DNA from 4 places in the Mesorhizobium kowhaii genome. Region 2 is predicted to be linked to each of the others. Evidence: predicted binding sites of a transcription regulator. Region 2 holds the regulator's gene; each other region holds the start of a gene.

Region 1 (3,377 bases), on a different contig from region 2:
GCGCGTTGGTGGTGGCGCTGACGCCGAGCCGTTCGAAACGCTCGCGCTGGATGGTGCGGGCCCGCGCCACTCGTAGCGCCACCGAGGCACTTTTCTCCGCCCGGTCGGGCCGGATCAGGTCGCTGGCCGAGACCGCCGGCACTTCGATCCTGAGATCGATGCGGTCGAGCAGCGGGCCAGAAATGCGCGCCTGGTAGTCGGTGCGGCAGCGCTCGCCGCGCAGGCAGCGATAGCCCGGCTCGCCGGCCATGCCGCAGCGGCACGGGTTCATCGCCGCGACCAGCTGGATGCGCGCCGGATAGGTGACGCGATGGTTGGCGCGCGCGATCATGCAGTCGCCGGTCTCCAGCGGCTGGCGCAGCGCGTCGAGCGTCTGCGGCGTGAATTCGGGAAACTCGTCGAGGAACAGCACGCCGTGATGGGCGAGCGACACTTCGCCCGGCCGCGCGCGTATGCCACCGCCGACCATCGCCGCCATCGAGGCCGAATGGTGCGGCGCGCGGAACGGCCGCCGGTCGGTCAGCTTGCCTTCGCCGAGTTCTCCCGCCACCGAGGCGATCATCGACACTTCGAGCAATTCCTTCGGCGCCAGCGGCGGCAGGATCGACGGCAGCCGCTGCGCCAGCATCGACTTGCCCGATCCCGGCGGCCCGATCATCAACAGGTTGTGCCCACCGGCGGCCGCCACTTCCAGCGCCCGCTTGGCGGTCTCCTGGCCCTTGATGTCGGCAAGATCGGGCAGGTCGCGCGCCGAGGAGTGGATGCCGGCCTCCGGTCGCGACAGCACCTGCGTGCCGCGAAAATGATTGGCGATCGCAATCAGGCTGCGCGGCGCCAGAATGTCGAAATCGGCGCCGGCCCAGGCCGCTTCCGGCCCGCACGCGAACGGGCAGATCAGGCCCTTGCCTTCGGCGTTGGCGCCGATCGCGGCCGGCAAGGCGCCGGCGACGGCGGCGATCGTGCCGTCGAGCGACAGCTCGCCAAGCACGACATAGCCGGCCAGCATGTCGCCCGGAATGGCGCCCAGTGCCGCCATCAGGCCAAGCGCGATCGGCAGATCGTAGTGGCTGCCCTCCTTGGGCAGGTCGGCCGGCGCCAGATTGACCGTGACCTTCTTCGATGGCATCGACAGGCCGGAGGCATGAAGGGCCGCCTGCACCCGCTCGCGGCTTTCGGCCACCGCCTTGTCGGCCAGACCGACGATGTGCATGTTGACCTTGCCGGGTGCGATCATCACCTGCACGTCGACCGGCACTGCCTCGATGCCCTGGAAAGCGACCGTGCGAACCCGCGCCACCATTTTTTTGCCCCCGGATAACAGTTCGCTTATGCCCAGGCGATCAGGACGCGAGCGAGGTCAGAGAAGACAACCACAGATTTCCGAGTTAGGCAAGAACATTACGAGAACATAAGGTTGCCCCATGTACGATGAATGACACTTCCGGAAAGGATGTGCCGTTCATGTGAGCGCTCCCTTCGTCAAACGCTCTCTGGCGTCGAACTCGCTGGCATCGAAGATGAGATACCGGGCGTGGATGGCTAGAATTTGTCGAACAGGCGCTCCACCTTGCGCGCGAACATTTCCCTCTGGTGGTCAGAGATGCTCTCGACAGAATATCTCGTCAGGTAGAGGTGCTTCACATTGCGGCCGCACATAGTTTTGAGGCCTCGCAGCAGCACCTTCCTCCCTGGGTTTTGCATGTACAGTTCGGTATACCACCACGACGAGCCGCATGTGGTAACAACCCCCATCCGCCGGATGTTCAATAGCGCCGGCTTGATCACGCCACCGTCTGCCGGCAACTCGTAAGCCACCCCTGGTCGCCAAACTCGATCAAAATAACCCTTCAAGATTGCAGGCATGCCTGACCACCATGTGGGAAAGCAGAAAACGCAGGCTTCCGCCCATCTCAACGCGTCGATGTAAATCTGCAAATCGCGGGGTGCCTGAGCAGGATCAAAGTGGCCACGTCTTTCTTCGGCATGCATCACAGGATCGAACTTCATCTGATGGAGATCGAAATCAACGACCTCGTCACCCCTGGCTTTGAGGGTCTGAACGACCCGTTTGTGGAGCGATGCCTGGTAGCTGTCGGCTAGTGGATACGCGCAGACGACATTAATTTTCATGGCGTGAGCCTTCAGGCTTCGAACTACACGCACATATTAGCTGTCGCGCAACCAACAGGAAACAGCAAGGTCAGTGGTGGGGAAGGAAGCCCATCGCCGGTGTCGATCCGCAGTGGCCTCTACAATCGCCTGATCAAATCAAGAACATTACAAGAATACCCAGCCGCACCGGTCGCGGCCGGGTTGTGCCCGGTTGAAAAACCGGAACATGGTTAAGACAAAATGAAAACGGACTACGTCCGCCGCTTGTCCTCGAGTGCGTCCCAGAACAGGCTGGCGATGTCGGCGCCGCCGAAGCGCCTGACTTCGCGCACGCCGGTTGGCGATGTCACGTTGATCTCGGTCATGTAGTCGCCGATCACGTCGATGCCGACCAGGATGAAGCCGCGCTCTTTCAGCGCCGGCCCGATGCGGGCGCAGATTTCGCGCTCGCGCGTCGTCAGCTCGGTCTTTTCGGCGCGGCCGCCGACATGCATGTTGGAGCGGGAATCGTGCTCAGCGGGCACCCGGTTGATGGCGCCCACCGGCTCGCCATCGATCAGGATGATGCGCTTGTCGCCCTTGCGCACGTCCTTCAGGTAGCGCTGCACGATGTAGGGCTCGCGAAACATCTGCCCGAACATTTCCAAGAGCGAGGCGAGGTTGCGGTCGCCCTCCAGCAGATGGAAGATGCCGGCGCCGCCATTGCCGTAGAGCGGCTTGATGATGATGTCGCCGAACTCCTTGCGGAAGGCGGCGACTTCGAGCGGGTCCTTGGTGATCAGCGTGTCCGGCATCAGGTCGGAAAACTCGGTGACGAAGATCTTTTCCGGGCTGTTGCGCACCCAGGCCGGGTCGTTGACCACCAGCGTCTTCGGGTGGATGCGCTCGAGGATGTGCGTGGTGGTGATGTAGTTCATGTCGAAGGGCGGATCCTGGCGCAGCAGGACGACATCCATTTCCGCCAGATCGGTGCGCACCTTTTCGCCCAGCGAATAATGGTTGCCCTTCTCGTCGCGCACCTGCATTTCCTCGATGCGGGCAAACACCTTGCCGTCGCGCAGCGATAGCCGGTCGGGCGTGTAGTGGAACAGCTGATGGCCGCGCCGCTGCGCTTCCAGCGACAGCGCGAAAGAGGTGTCGCCAGCGATCGACACGGTGGCGATGTGGTCCATCTGGACGGCGATTTTCAGCTTCATGGCAGGTCTCCGGCGGCTCGGATGGGCGACTGTCTTGCCTGTACAGGCTCACCGCCCATCTGCCAATCG
Region 2 (3,377 bases):
CTGCGTCGCGATATCCTCACCACCCGTCTGAAGCCCGGCGCGCCACTCAAGCTCAGCGCGTTGCGCAACAGCTACGGCATTGGCTGGACACCGTTGCGCGAAGCGCTGTCGCGGTTGGAGGCCGAGCGCCTGGTGACCGCCATCAGCAATCGCGGCTTTGCCGTCGCTCCGGTGTCGCGCTTCGAACTGGAAGACCTGTCACGCGCCAGGTTGGTGGTTGAACTGCCTCTGCTCCAGGAATCGATCGAGAAAGGCGGCCGTGAATGGGAGGACATCGTCGTCGCCGCCCATTACCGGCTGTCGCGTTGCAAGACCGCGGTCGACGACCCGTCCGACGCAGTGGTCGACGAGTGGGATGAAAAACACGAGGCTTTTCACGCGGCACTGCTCAGTGCGGCAACATCCCCCTGGCTGCTGACCTTCCATTCCACGATCGCGGATCAGTTGCGTCGCCATCACCGCTTTCTCGGCCTGGCACCAACCTTGCGGGCGGCCGCCGGCCTGCAGCATGGCTATGAAGAGGCCATGGAGGCGTTGCGCCAGGCTGTCGCGATCGAACATCACACGGCGCTCATGCAGGCGGCGCTGGATCGCAACGTCGAGCGTGCGAAGGCGCTGATGACCGCTCATATCGGCTATACGCTGCATGTCTATGTCCATGCCGGTAAGGACAATATGAACACGCGATGATCTGCCGTTCGACAAGGACAAAGACCAAGGGAGATCTGCCATTTCTCTGACGAAAGTTGGCATTTTGGCTTCGTTTCGTTCACGGCAGCTGAACGAGACGTGAAAGTGGAAATGCCCCCAATCGAGGTCTGTCGGCAGCTGATGCCAAACCTCGCCACGAAGTGGGCCACAGGCCATTAACCAAAACAATTTCAATGCAGGCCAGTGCGCCGCGGCGGCAGGGGGCCCTCGATCGCGGCTCACCGCCGCGCGCCAATGATTTCAGCCGCCTTAACAAATTCATTAAACTTTAAACGGTTGCGGAACACAACTGGAACAGATAGTGTTTGTTCTGGGTTTGTTTTTCCGATTCTGGTTTCAGGTTTCCTGGGGGGTCGCCATGCTGACGCGTAAACAACATGAACTGCTGATGTTCATTCATGAACGGCTCAAGGAAAGCGGCATTCCGCCCTCCTTCGACGAGATGAAGGAAGCGCTCGACCTCGCCTCCAAATCCGGCATCCACCGGCTGATCACGGCGCTGGAGGAGCGCGGTTTCATTCGCCGGCTACCAAATCGGGCGCGCGCGCTGGAAGTGCTGCGACTGCCGGATTCGATCGCGCCCGGCCTCAACGCGGCAAGAAAGTTCTCGCCAAGCGTCATCCAAGGCAGCCTCGGTCAAGGCGGCCTTGGCCGGCAAATCAAGCCAGCGCTTTCGCGGATGCCTTCGGCCGGCAATGACGACGACGTGGTTTCCGCCGTGTCGATCCCGGTCATGGGGCGCATCGCCGCCGGTGTGCCGATCGACGCTATCCAGCATCAGACGCATTCGATCTCGGTGCCGCCGGACATGATCATGGGCGGCGAGCACTACGCCCTCGAGGTCAAGGGCGATTCGATGATCGAGGCCGGCATCTTCGATGGCGACACCGTCATCATCCGCAACGCCGATACAGCCAGCCCGGGCGAGATCATCGTGGCGCTGGTGGATGAAGAGGAAGCAACGCTGAAGCGGTTCCGCCGCAAGGGTGCTTCGATTGCTCTCGAAGCTGCCAACCCCGCCTATGAAACCCGCATTTTCGGGCCGGACAGGGTCAAGGTGCAAGGCAAGCTCGTCGGGTTGATCAGGCGCTACTGAGCAGGGCTTGCAACCGGCTTTTCGGGTTTGCGGTAGGGTGGCAGGCCCCTCGCCTCGCGCGAGAACTTGCGCTGCGTGTGCCAGGGCCGGTATGGCCTGTCCACCGCGAAGCTGATCGTCGCAGGCGTGGTCGCCGATTGGCGATCGAAGAAGACGGCCGCACTACCCTTGCGAGCCAGTTGTCGCTTGGTGATGACGAGCACCAGCGGATCGTGACAGGGGTCATAGGCCGTGGCGTCATTGATGATGATCAGGTCAGCGAGGCTGCAGGCTTTCCAGGCGTCCTTTCGGTCTTCGACATGCGCAATGATCGCGCCGGACGGATGCTTGGCAAGGCAAACGCCTGATGTGCAGTAGAAAGGCGCTCCCGGCGGCAGTTCGGCGGCATCCGCTATCTCGAATTGCCCGTCTCCTTTGCTGAACACCTCCGGCATGACGATGGTTTCGGATGTCAGCGCGCGTTTCCAGTTGTCGACCGTGAATTCGTTCGGGCGTGCCCGGCTGACGGCGAGTTCGCCGTCGCCGATCGGCAGCGCAACCAGCCTGGCGTCCTCCGAGATCAGCACGTCCGGTGGGCGCGTGTCCGAGACGGTCAGCATGCCGGCAAGTGCGAAGGGAAGCGCTGCGAGCCGCAGCCATGTCGTCGCCATCGTCGCAATGACCAAGGCAATCGCCACCAGCAGGACAGACTGCTGCGAAATCAACCCGACTGCGTCGACAGGCGAACGTTCGGAAATCCAGCCCGATATGGCGATCATTGCCGTCAGGCCTTTGCCCATCAGATAGAGGGATGGCCCGTCGAACCCGAACGGCATCAACAAGGCGCTGGCAACGGCCAGGAACATGACGACGGACACGATCGGCATGATGGCGAGATTGGCGAACAGGCTAAGCGGCGAAACCCGCTGAAAATGCCAGATGGCAAACAGCGCAGTGGCGCTGCCGGCGATGATGGAGGTCATGGCAAGGCCACCCATCGCCAACAGGAATTTTCGCGTGAGAAAGCCGGGCAGCGATCGCCGTGGCGGCGGCGGTCTCGTTTTCCCCGCGCGATGATCCGACCAGCCGGCATAGGCACCGACCAGCGCCGCGGTCGCCGCGAACGACATCTGGAAACTCGGGCCGACCACTTCATGTGGCGACACCACAATGACGGCGATCGCCGAGATCGCCAGGTTGCGCATGGTCAGCGCCGCCCGATCGAACAGCACGGCAATCAGCATCACCGCCAGCATAATGAAGCTGCGCTCGGCGGCAACGACGATGCCTGAGATGACGAGATAGGCGGCGATCGAGAAAAGTGCGGCGGCGGCCGCGTATTTCTTGACCGGCCGACGCGCGGAAAAGTCTGGAAACAGGGCGAAGGCGCTGCGCATCAGCATCATGATGGTGCCGGCGACCAGCGCCATGTGTAGCCCGGAAATGGAGATGATATGGTAGATGCCGGTGCGCCGCATCGCTTCGTTGATTTCATCGGGAATGCCGGCGCGCACGCCGACGATCAGCGCCGCGGCGATCTCACCTTCGGCGCCACCGACACTGCCCCTGATATGGTCGGCGATGGCTTCAC
Region 3 (3,377 bases), on a different contig from region 2:
GCCTCCCCAGTCGGAAAACTCCACCAGACGCGCGTCGTGATCAGCTTTGCCTGGCCGCCGAGATAATGCGCGGCAATATCCAGGAGCAGCGGATCGCGCTGGATGGCGAGTGCCGCCTTGCAGTCGAGGATGCGCTCGAAAAAATGCCCGCTGAGCAGCGAGCGGCCAAAGCGCTTCTCGGCCTCGGCATGTTCACCCGGCATGAATTCGAGACGGCGGTCGAAATTGCCGAAGCAAGGGGTGCGCTGGGCGAAACTGGCGATCTCTTCATGGATCGCCAGCGGCAGGACCAGGCCCGAAAACAGCCCATCGGAGCGCAGCGCTTCGACCACGGCCTCACGGTCGACGCCGGCAAACATCGTATCCCCCGCATTGTCGGCCGGACGGGCGCGTTTTGCGCCCAGCCAATGCATCCTGCGTCCAGGCATTGTGCGCGCCAGCACGAACATCGGCAGCCAGGCAGGGTTTTCGCGCAGGTCCGTCAGATAGGTCGGAATGCGCACGGCGATGCGCCGCAGCAGGCTGCCGTTGCGCGCAATGGCCTCGAGACTGACCGTGCCGGATTTGTCGGGGGTTGAAAGGTTCATCGGGTCCTCGGCTATGAGAGCGGCACCGATGCGGCATCGGTGCTCATCACTCGGCATGACCCAAACCCAATTCACCCGCCTGGATGGGAAGTTAACCTCGCGTCAGACATTGTGCAATGCACAATGGAGTGAGCAGCTGCAAAAAATCACTTTGGGGAGCGATGCTCTTGCTTTGGCGGCGCCACCCAGATTTCGGCGTCGAGCCGCTTTGCCGCGAGGCCGCGTGCGATGGCCTCGGCGCTGCCGGCACTCTTGGCCGAGGCCGCGGCCTGAAGCTTGCTGATCAGCAATCCATCGGCCAAGGCGCGGTTTCCCGAAAATATCCGGGCCAGGAACGGTGTGCGGCTGCCGCGGGCCCGCGAAAAGCGCGCCGCCATGGTCTGCCTGGCCGTGTGGGCAACGACCGCATCGATCCAGCCTTCCACCAGCCGCGAGCCCGGCTCCAGGAGCAGCAGCCAGTCGCCCTTGGCCTGGCGAATACCGGCAGCGATACCGCCAGTCACATACTGACAGCCGGCATGCTCGGCAACACGATGCGTCTGGTCGGTGGAACCCGTGTCGCAGACGATGACGTCACGCACCACGCCCTCGACCGCGCCGCCAATCAGCGAGGCGAGTGTGCGGGCGAGGCCCTCCTCGTCATTGCGGGTTTCGATGAGAACACTGAGCATCATTAGCCGAATAGCGGAAAGCCGGACGGAGCGCCAGTTTCTGCAACGCACCATAAAAAGTTCTTGCTTTGTTCTCATCGCCGAAATAGGAATAATTTCATGAACAGAGCGATTCGACACAACATGGACAGTCCCTGGGAGCGGGCGAAGATGGAACAGATCGTGCGTGCCGACATTGCAGCTTTCGGATCAGGAAGAGCCGAGATGGCCAATGCGATGATCGAGCAGAGTGGCGTGCGTGTCCGTCCGGACCGCAATCGCGGCAGGTCGGCGGGCATCAATCCGTCGGGACGGTTCGAGCCGGTCAGCCGGCATGTCTTCGACGATGGCTGGAATTCGCTCGAGGAACTGCCGCCCTTCAAGACCGAGGTGCAGGTCGAGAAGCCGCGCACCATCATCACCCGCAACGAATCGCCAGACATCTCCTTCGACCGGTCGATCAACCCGTATCGCGGTTGCGAACACGGCTGCGTCTATTGCTTCGCCCGGCCGACGCACAGTTTCATGGGCCTGTCGCCGGGTCTCGATTTCGAATCGAAGCTGTTCGCCAAGCCGGATGCAGCGCGACTGCTCGACAAGGAGTTGTCGAAAGACGGCTACCAGCCGCGCACCATCGCTATCGGCACCAACACCGATCCCTACCAGCCGATCGAGAAGCAATATCGGATCATGCGCGAGATCCTCGAAGTGCTGGAAGCGCGCGGCCATCCGGTCGGCATCGTCACCAAGTCCGCTTTGGTGACGCGCGACATCGACATCCTGTCGCGCATGGCCGAGCGCGGGCTGGCCAAGGTGGCGCTGTCCGTGACGACGCTCGATCGCATGCTGGCCAGAACGATGGAGCCTCGCGCCTCGACACCGACCAAGCGGCTGGAGGCGATCCGACAGCTTTCGGATGCCGGCATTCCGGCTTCGGTGATGGTGGCGCCGATCATCCCCGGCCTGACCGACCAGGAGATGGAGCGCATCCTCGATTCGGCACGCGCCGCCGGCGCGCGCGAGGCGGGTTATGTCGTGCTGCGCCTGCCGCTGGAGGTCAGCCCGATCTTCAAGGACTGGCTGCTGCGCCACTATCCCGACCGCTACCGCCACGTGATGTCGCTGATCCGCTCGATGCGCGACGGCAAGGACTACGATTCGGAATGGGGCAAGCGCATGAAGGGTGCTGGTCCCTACGCCTGGCAGATCGGCCGGCGCTTCGAGATCACCGCCAAGCGGCTTGGCCTCAACGTCGAACGGCGTACGCTTCGGACCGATCAGTTCGTTGCCGGCGGAAAGGATCAGGTGCAGCTGACGCTGCTCTGAGAATGCAAATCACTGCGGCGGTCTGATCTGTCGCAGCACACGAATCCCGTCCGGCCTGCCCCGGCCTGCAGACGGTGCCCTCCCGGTCCGGCGCCCCACCCGACCCGGAGGGACTTGCGGAGAATCGGAGCCGATGCGAACCTCGCCGCAACATGGCTCGTGCGCGTTCCGATTCTCCGCTTCTCTTTGAGATCATCGAGAAACCCGATTTCTCCTTCGAGACGAAGGCGATGGCCGACGGCCTGTGGCCGGTGGCGGGCATGGACGAGGCCGGTCGTGGTCCCCTGGCCGGACCGGTGGTCGCGGCGGCGGTGGTGCTCGACCCCGCCAACATTCCAGACGGGCTCGACGATTCCAAACGTCTCAGCCATCTGCAACGCGAAGCGCTGTTCGTGCGAATTCTTGGCTCCGCGCTGGCGGTTTCGATGGCGTCCATCAGCGCCGAAGGCATCGACGGCAGCAACATCCTCAGGGCTAGCCTGGAAGCCATGCGCCGCGCCGTGCTCGGCCTTTCGGTTCAACCGAAGCTCGCGCTCGCCGACGGGCGCGACGTGCCGCCGGGGCTTCCCTGCGCGGGGCGCGCGCTGATCAAGGGCGACCAGCGCTCGCAATCGATCGCCGCCGCCTCGATCGTCGCCAAGGTGATGCGCGACCGCATGATGTGCGGCTGCGGCAACCATCACGATCGCTACGGGTTCGAGGTCCACATGGGCTACGCCACGGCCCGCCATCGCACGGCGATCGAAGCGCATGGCCCGGTGGCGCGACTGCACCGCGTGTCGTTTGCGCCGTTCAGGCTTGGCGGCGCGGAAGT
Region 4 (3,377 bases), on a different contig from region 2:
TGGAGCGTATCGAGAAGCGGCTGAAGACAGAGATGCCGGAGATCGCGCGGCTGTTCGTCAAGCCGCAGACGACCGGGACCTGGGAGCGGCGGCGCAAGATTGTTGAAGCCGCGTCAGGAGACGAGCCGGATCGGGCCGGTTAAGATGCGGGCGAAGCAGGGAGAAGCAAGATGAAAATCGACGGCGGCTGCCATTGTGGCGCCATCACCTACGAGGCGGAGGTCGACCCGGAAAAGACCAGCATCTGCCACTGCGTGGATTGCCAGCAACTGACCGGCACGGCGTTTCGGGTGACTGTTCCCGCGTCCGAGGATCACTACCGGATCACCAAAGGTACGCCGAAAATCTACACCAAGACCGGGGCGAGCGGCGCCAAGCGCGCCCAGGCCTTTTGCGCCGACTGCGGTTCGCACCTTTACGCCACGTCGGTCGGAGATGGTCCAAAAATCTATGGAATTCGAGCGGGAACCGCGCGGCAACGCGAGGATTTGATCCCGACACAGCAGAAATGGCACCGCTCGGCGCTGCACTGGCTGCCTGAATTTCAGGGCATGACGACCGTGGAGGAGCAGTAGCCAGCGGCTCAGTCGTCTCCTTCGACGACCCTCAGCTGGAGCTGTCCGGTTTTCGAATCGGCAACGCGGGCGCCTGTCTCGACTTTCGCGGCGGGAGGCCGTGATGTGGCGTCCGGGCTGGCCTCGCCGTCGGGCTGGGCGCCGAACTCCAGCGCCTCGATCTTCTGGCCACGCCTGGTCACCTTCGACGTCGAAACGAGGATGTCGTCGATGTCCTTGGCCGACTGGCCGAAATGGACCTGCAGCTTGCGCACCCGCTCGTCGACGCGCGCAACGTCCTCCATCAGCCGGATGACCTCGCCCTGGATCAGATGCGCCTGTTCGCGCATGCGGGCGTCCTTGAGGATAGCCTGGATGACCTGGATCGACAGCATCAGCAGCGACGGCGAGACGATGACGACACGGGCGCGGTGCGCCTTGTGGACGATCGCCTCGAAATTCTCGTGGATCTCGGCGAACACCGATTCCGACGGTACGAACATGAAGGCGGTGTCCTGCGTCTCGCTCTGGATCAGGTATTTTTCCGATATATCGCGGACATGGATCTCGATGTCGCGGCGGAAGGCCTGGGCGGCGACCTTCTGCAGGTCGGCGCCATCGGCGGCGCGGATGGCGTTCCAGGCTTCGAGTGGGAATTTGGCATCGATGGCCAGCGACGGCGCGCCATTCGGCATCTTCACCAGGCAGTCGGGCCGGCTACCGTTCGAAAGCGTCGCCTGGAATTCATAGGCGCCATGCGGCAGGCCGTCGGCAACGATCGCCTCCATGCGCGACTGGCCGAAGGCACCGCGCGTCTGCTTGTTGGAGAGGATTGCCTGCAATTGCACGACCTGGCCGGCAAGCGACTGGATGTTGCCTTGCGCGACATCGATGATCGCCAGCCGCTCCTGCAATTTGGCCAGGCTTTCATGGGTGGATTTGGTCTGCTCGGTCATGGTCTGGCCGAGGCGGCCGGTCATGGCGTCGAGCCGCTGGCCGATGGACTGCGTCAGCTCCGCTTGCCGTGCCCCGAACACTTCGGCTATGGCGCCCATGCGGCCCTGCATCTCGGCCTGGCTTTGCAATATGCCGGCCATCCGCGCCTCGGCATCGCGGGCATGGTCGGCGGCTTCGGCAGCGGCAACGGCGCGCGCCTTGGCCGACCGCCACAGCGCGATGACAAGCGCCACGAACAGGCCAAGAAACAGCAATGCGCCGACTGCCAGCGCATGGCCGAGCGTGATCGTGGAGGCACCAAGCCGCGCGACAGGCTCCGAAAGGATGGATGTCAGATCATTCATGTGGACAGCATAGCCGATTCGCGGGGCTGGCACAGATCAAAACGTGAACGAGCCTCAAGCGCACCGGTTGACGCTTTTCGCTGGAGGTCTTAGGTGGAACGCCATGCCGATCAAGCCGCTCATCATCCTTCCCGACCCCATCCTGCGCCAGGTTTCCAAGCCGGTGGAGCGCGTCGACGCGCCTTTGCGCAAATTAGCCGACGACATGCTGGCGACCATGTACGACGCGCCCGGCATCGGGCTGGCGGCAATCCAGATCGGCGAACCCGTGCGCATGCTGGTGATCGATCTGGCCAAGGAAGACGAGACGCCGGCACCGCATGTCTTCATCAATCCGGAAATCCTGGAGAGCGCCGACACGCGCTCCGTCTACGAGGAAGGCTGCCTGTCGATCCCGGACTACTATGCCGAGGTCGAACGCCCGGCAGCCGTGCGGGTCAAATATCTCGACCGCGACGGCAAGCTGCAGGAGATCGAGGCCGAGGGGCTGATGGCGACCTGCCTGCAGCACGAGATCGACCACCTCAATGGTGTCTTGTTCATCGACCACATCTCGAAGCTGAAGCGCGACATGGTGGTGAAGAAGTTCAAGAAGCTCGCCAGGGACAAGGCGCCGGGCAAGCTGGTGGGATAGGGGAAATGCCCCTTCGCGTCATCTTCATGGGCACGCCGGAGTTTTCGGTGCCGACGCTGCGGGCCATTGCCGAGGCCGGACATGAGGTCGTCGCCGTCTATACGCAGCCGCCGCGCGCCGCCGGACGGCGCGGACTGGAGCTGACGCCGTCGCCGGTGCAGCGCGAAGCGGAGCGGCTGGGCATCGAGACGCGCACACCGGTATCGCTCAAAGGCGGGGCCGAGCAGGCCGCTTTCCGCGCCCTGCAGGCCGATGTCGCAGTGGTCGTCGCTTATGGCTTGCTGCTGCCGAAGGCGGTTCTGGAGGCACCCCGGCTTGGCTGTATCAACGGCCATGCCTCGCTTTTGCCGCGCTGGCGTGGCGCCGCGCCTATCCAGCGCGCGATCATGTCCGGTGACAGCGAAACCGGCATGATGGTGATGCGCATGGAAGAGGGTCTCGACACCGGCCCGGTGGCAATGGTTGAAAAATGCGCCATCGAACCCGATATGACTGCCGGCGATCTGCATGATCGGTTGATGAGTGTCGGTGCTGCACTGATGGTGGAAGCGCTGGCGCGACTGGAAAGGAACACCCTGACATTTGCCGGCCAAGCGATGGAAGGGGTGACCTACGCCAAAAAAATCGATAAATCCGAGACTCGCGTGGACTGGACTCGCTCGGCGAGCGCGGTCCACAATACCATTCGTGGCCTGTCACCCTTTCCCGGTGCCTGGTCCGAGATGGAAATTGGCGGCCGCCTGGAGCGGCTGAAACTGCTTCGCTCGACGCTGTCGCAAGGCGTCGGCGAGTCGGGAGGAATTCTCGATGACCGGCTGACGGTCGCCTGCGGGGCAGGTGCGATCAGCCTGGTCGAAGTTCAACGGGCGGGCGGAAGGCCCGCTGCCG

What was found. Region 2 encodes LexA, which represses DNA repair genes until DNA is damaged. Its sites were predicted from a motif close to TGTTCNNNNTGTGTTCNG; they were not measured.
Region 1: a site for LexA is predicted at 1,392-1,409, ahead of ACFFNA_RS12090 (YifB family Mg chelatase-like AAA ATPase). Genes of this name have one in related genera too.
Region 3: a site for LexA is predicted at 1,317-1,334, ahead of ACFFNA_RS28420 (PA0069 family radical SAM protein). Genes of this name have one in related genera too.
Region 4: a site for LexA is predicted at 1,888-1,905, ahead of ACFFNA_RS00615 (DNA recombination protein RmuC). Genes of this name have one in related genera too.

Annotation. Positions count from the first base shown of each region.
Region 1 covers NZ_JBHLYT010000011.1:68,347-71,723, forward strand. The annotation lists gene ACFFNA_RS12090 (YifB family Mg chelatase-like AAA ATPase) at 1-1,300, opposite strand, end outside; gene ACFFNA_RS12095 (NAD(P)H-dependent oxidoreductase) at 1,540-2,130, opposite strand; gene gshB (glutathione synthase) at 2,364-3,308, opposite strand.
Region 2 covers NZ_JBHLYT010000006.1:231,507-234,883, forward strand. The annotation lists gene ACFFNA_RS06990 (GntR family transcriptional regulator) at 1-690, shown strand, start outside; gene lexA (transcriptional repressor LexA) at 1,070-1,807, shown strand; gene ACFFNA_RS07000 (ComEC/Rec2 family competence protein) at 1,801-3,377, opposite strand, start outside.
Region 3 covers NZ_JBHLYT010000053.1:199,122-202,498, forward strand. The annotation lists gene ACFFNA_RS28410 (hypothetical protein) at 1-587, opposite strand, end outside; gene ACFFNA_RS28415 (glycosyltransferase) at 734-1,258, opposite strand; gene ACFFNA_RS28420 (PA0069 family radical SAM protein) at 1,409-2,563, shown strand; gene rnhB (ribonuclease HII) at 2,716-3,377, shown strand, end outside.
Region 4 covers NZ_JBHLYT010000001.1:120,892-124,268, forward strand. The annotation lists gene ACFFNA_RS00605 (cation diffusion facilitator family transporter) at 1-143, shown strand, start outside; gene ACFFNA_RS00610 (GFA family protein) at 171-575, shown strand; gene ACFFNA_RS00615 (DNA recombination protein RmuC) at 584-1,855, opposite strand; gene def (peptide deformylase) at 1,959-2,489, shown strand; gene fmt (methionyl-tRNA formyltransferase) at 2,495-3,377, shown strand, end outside.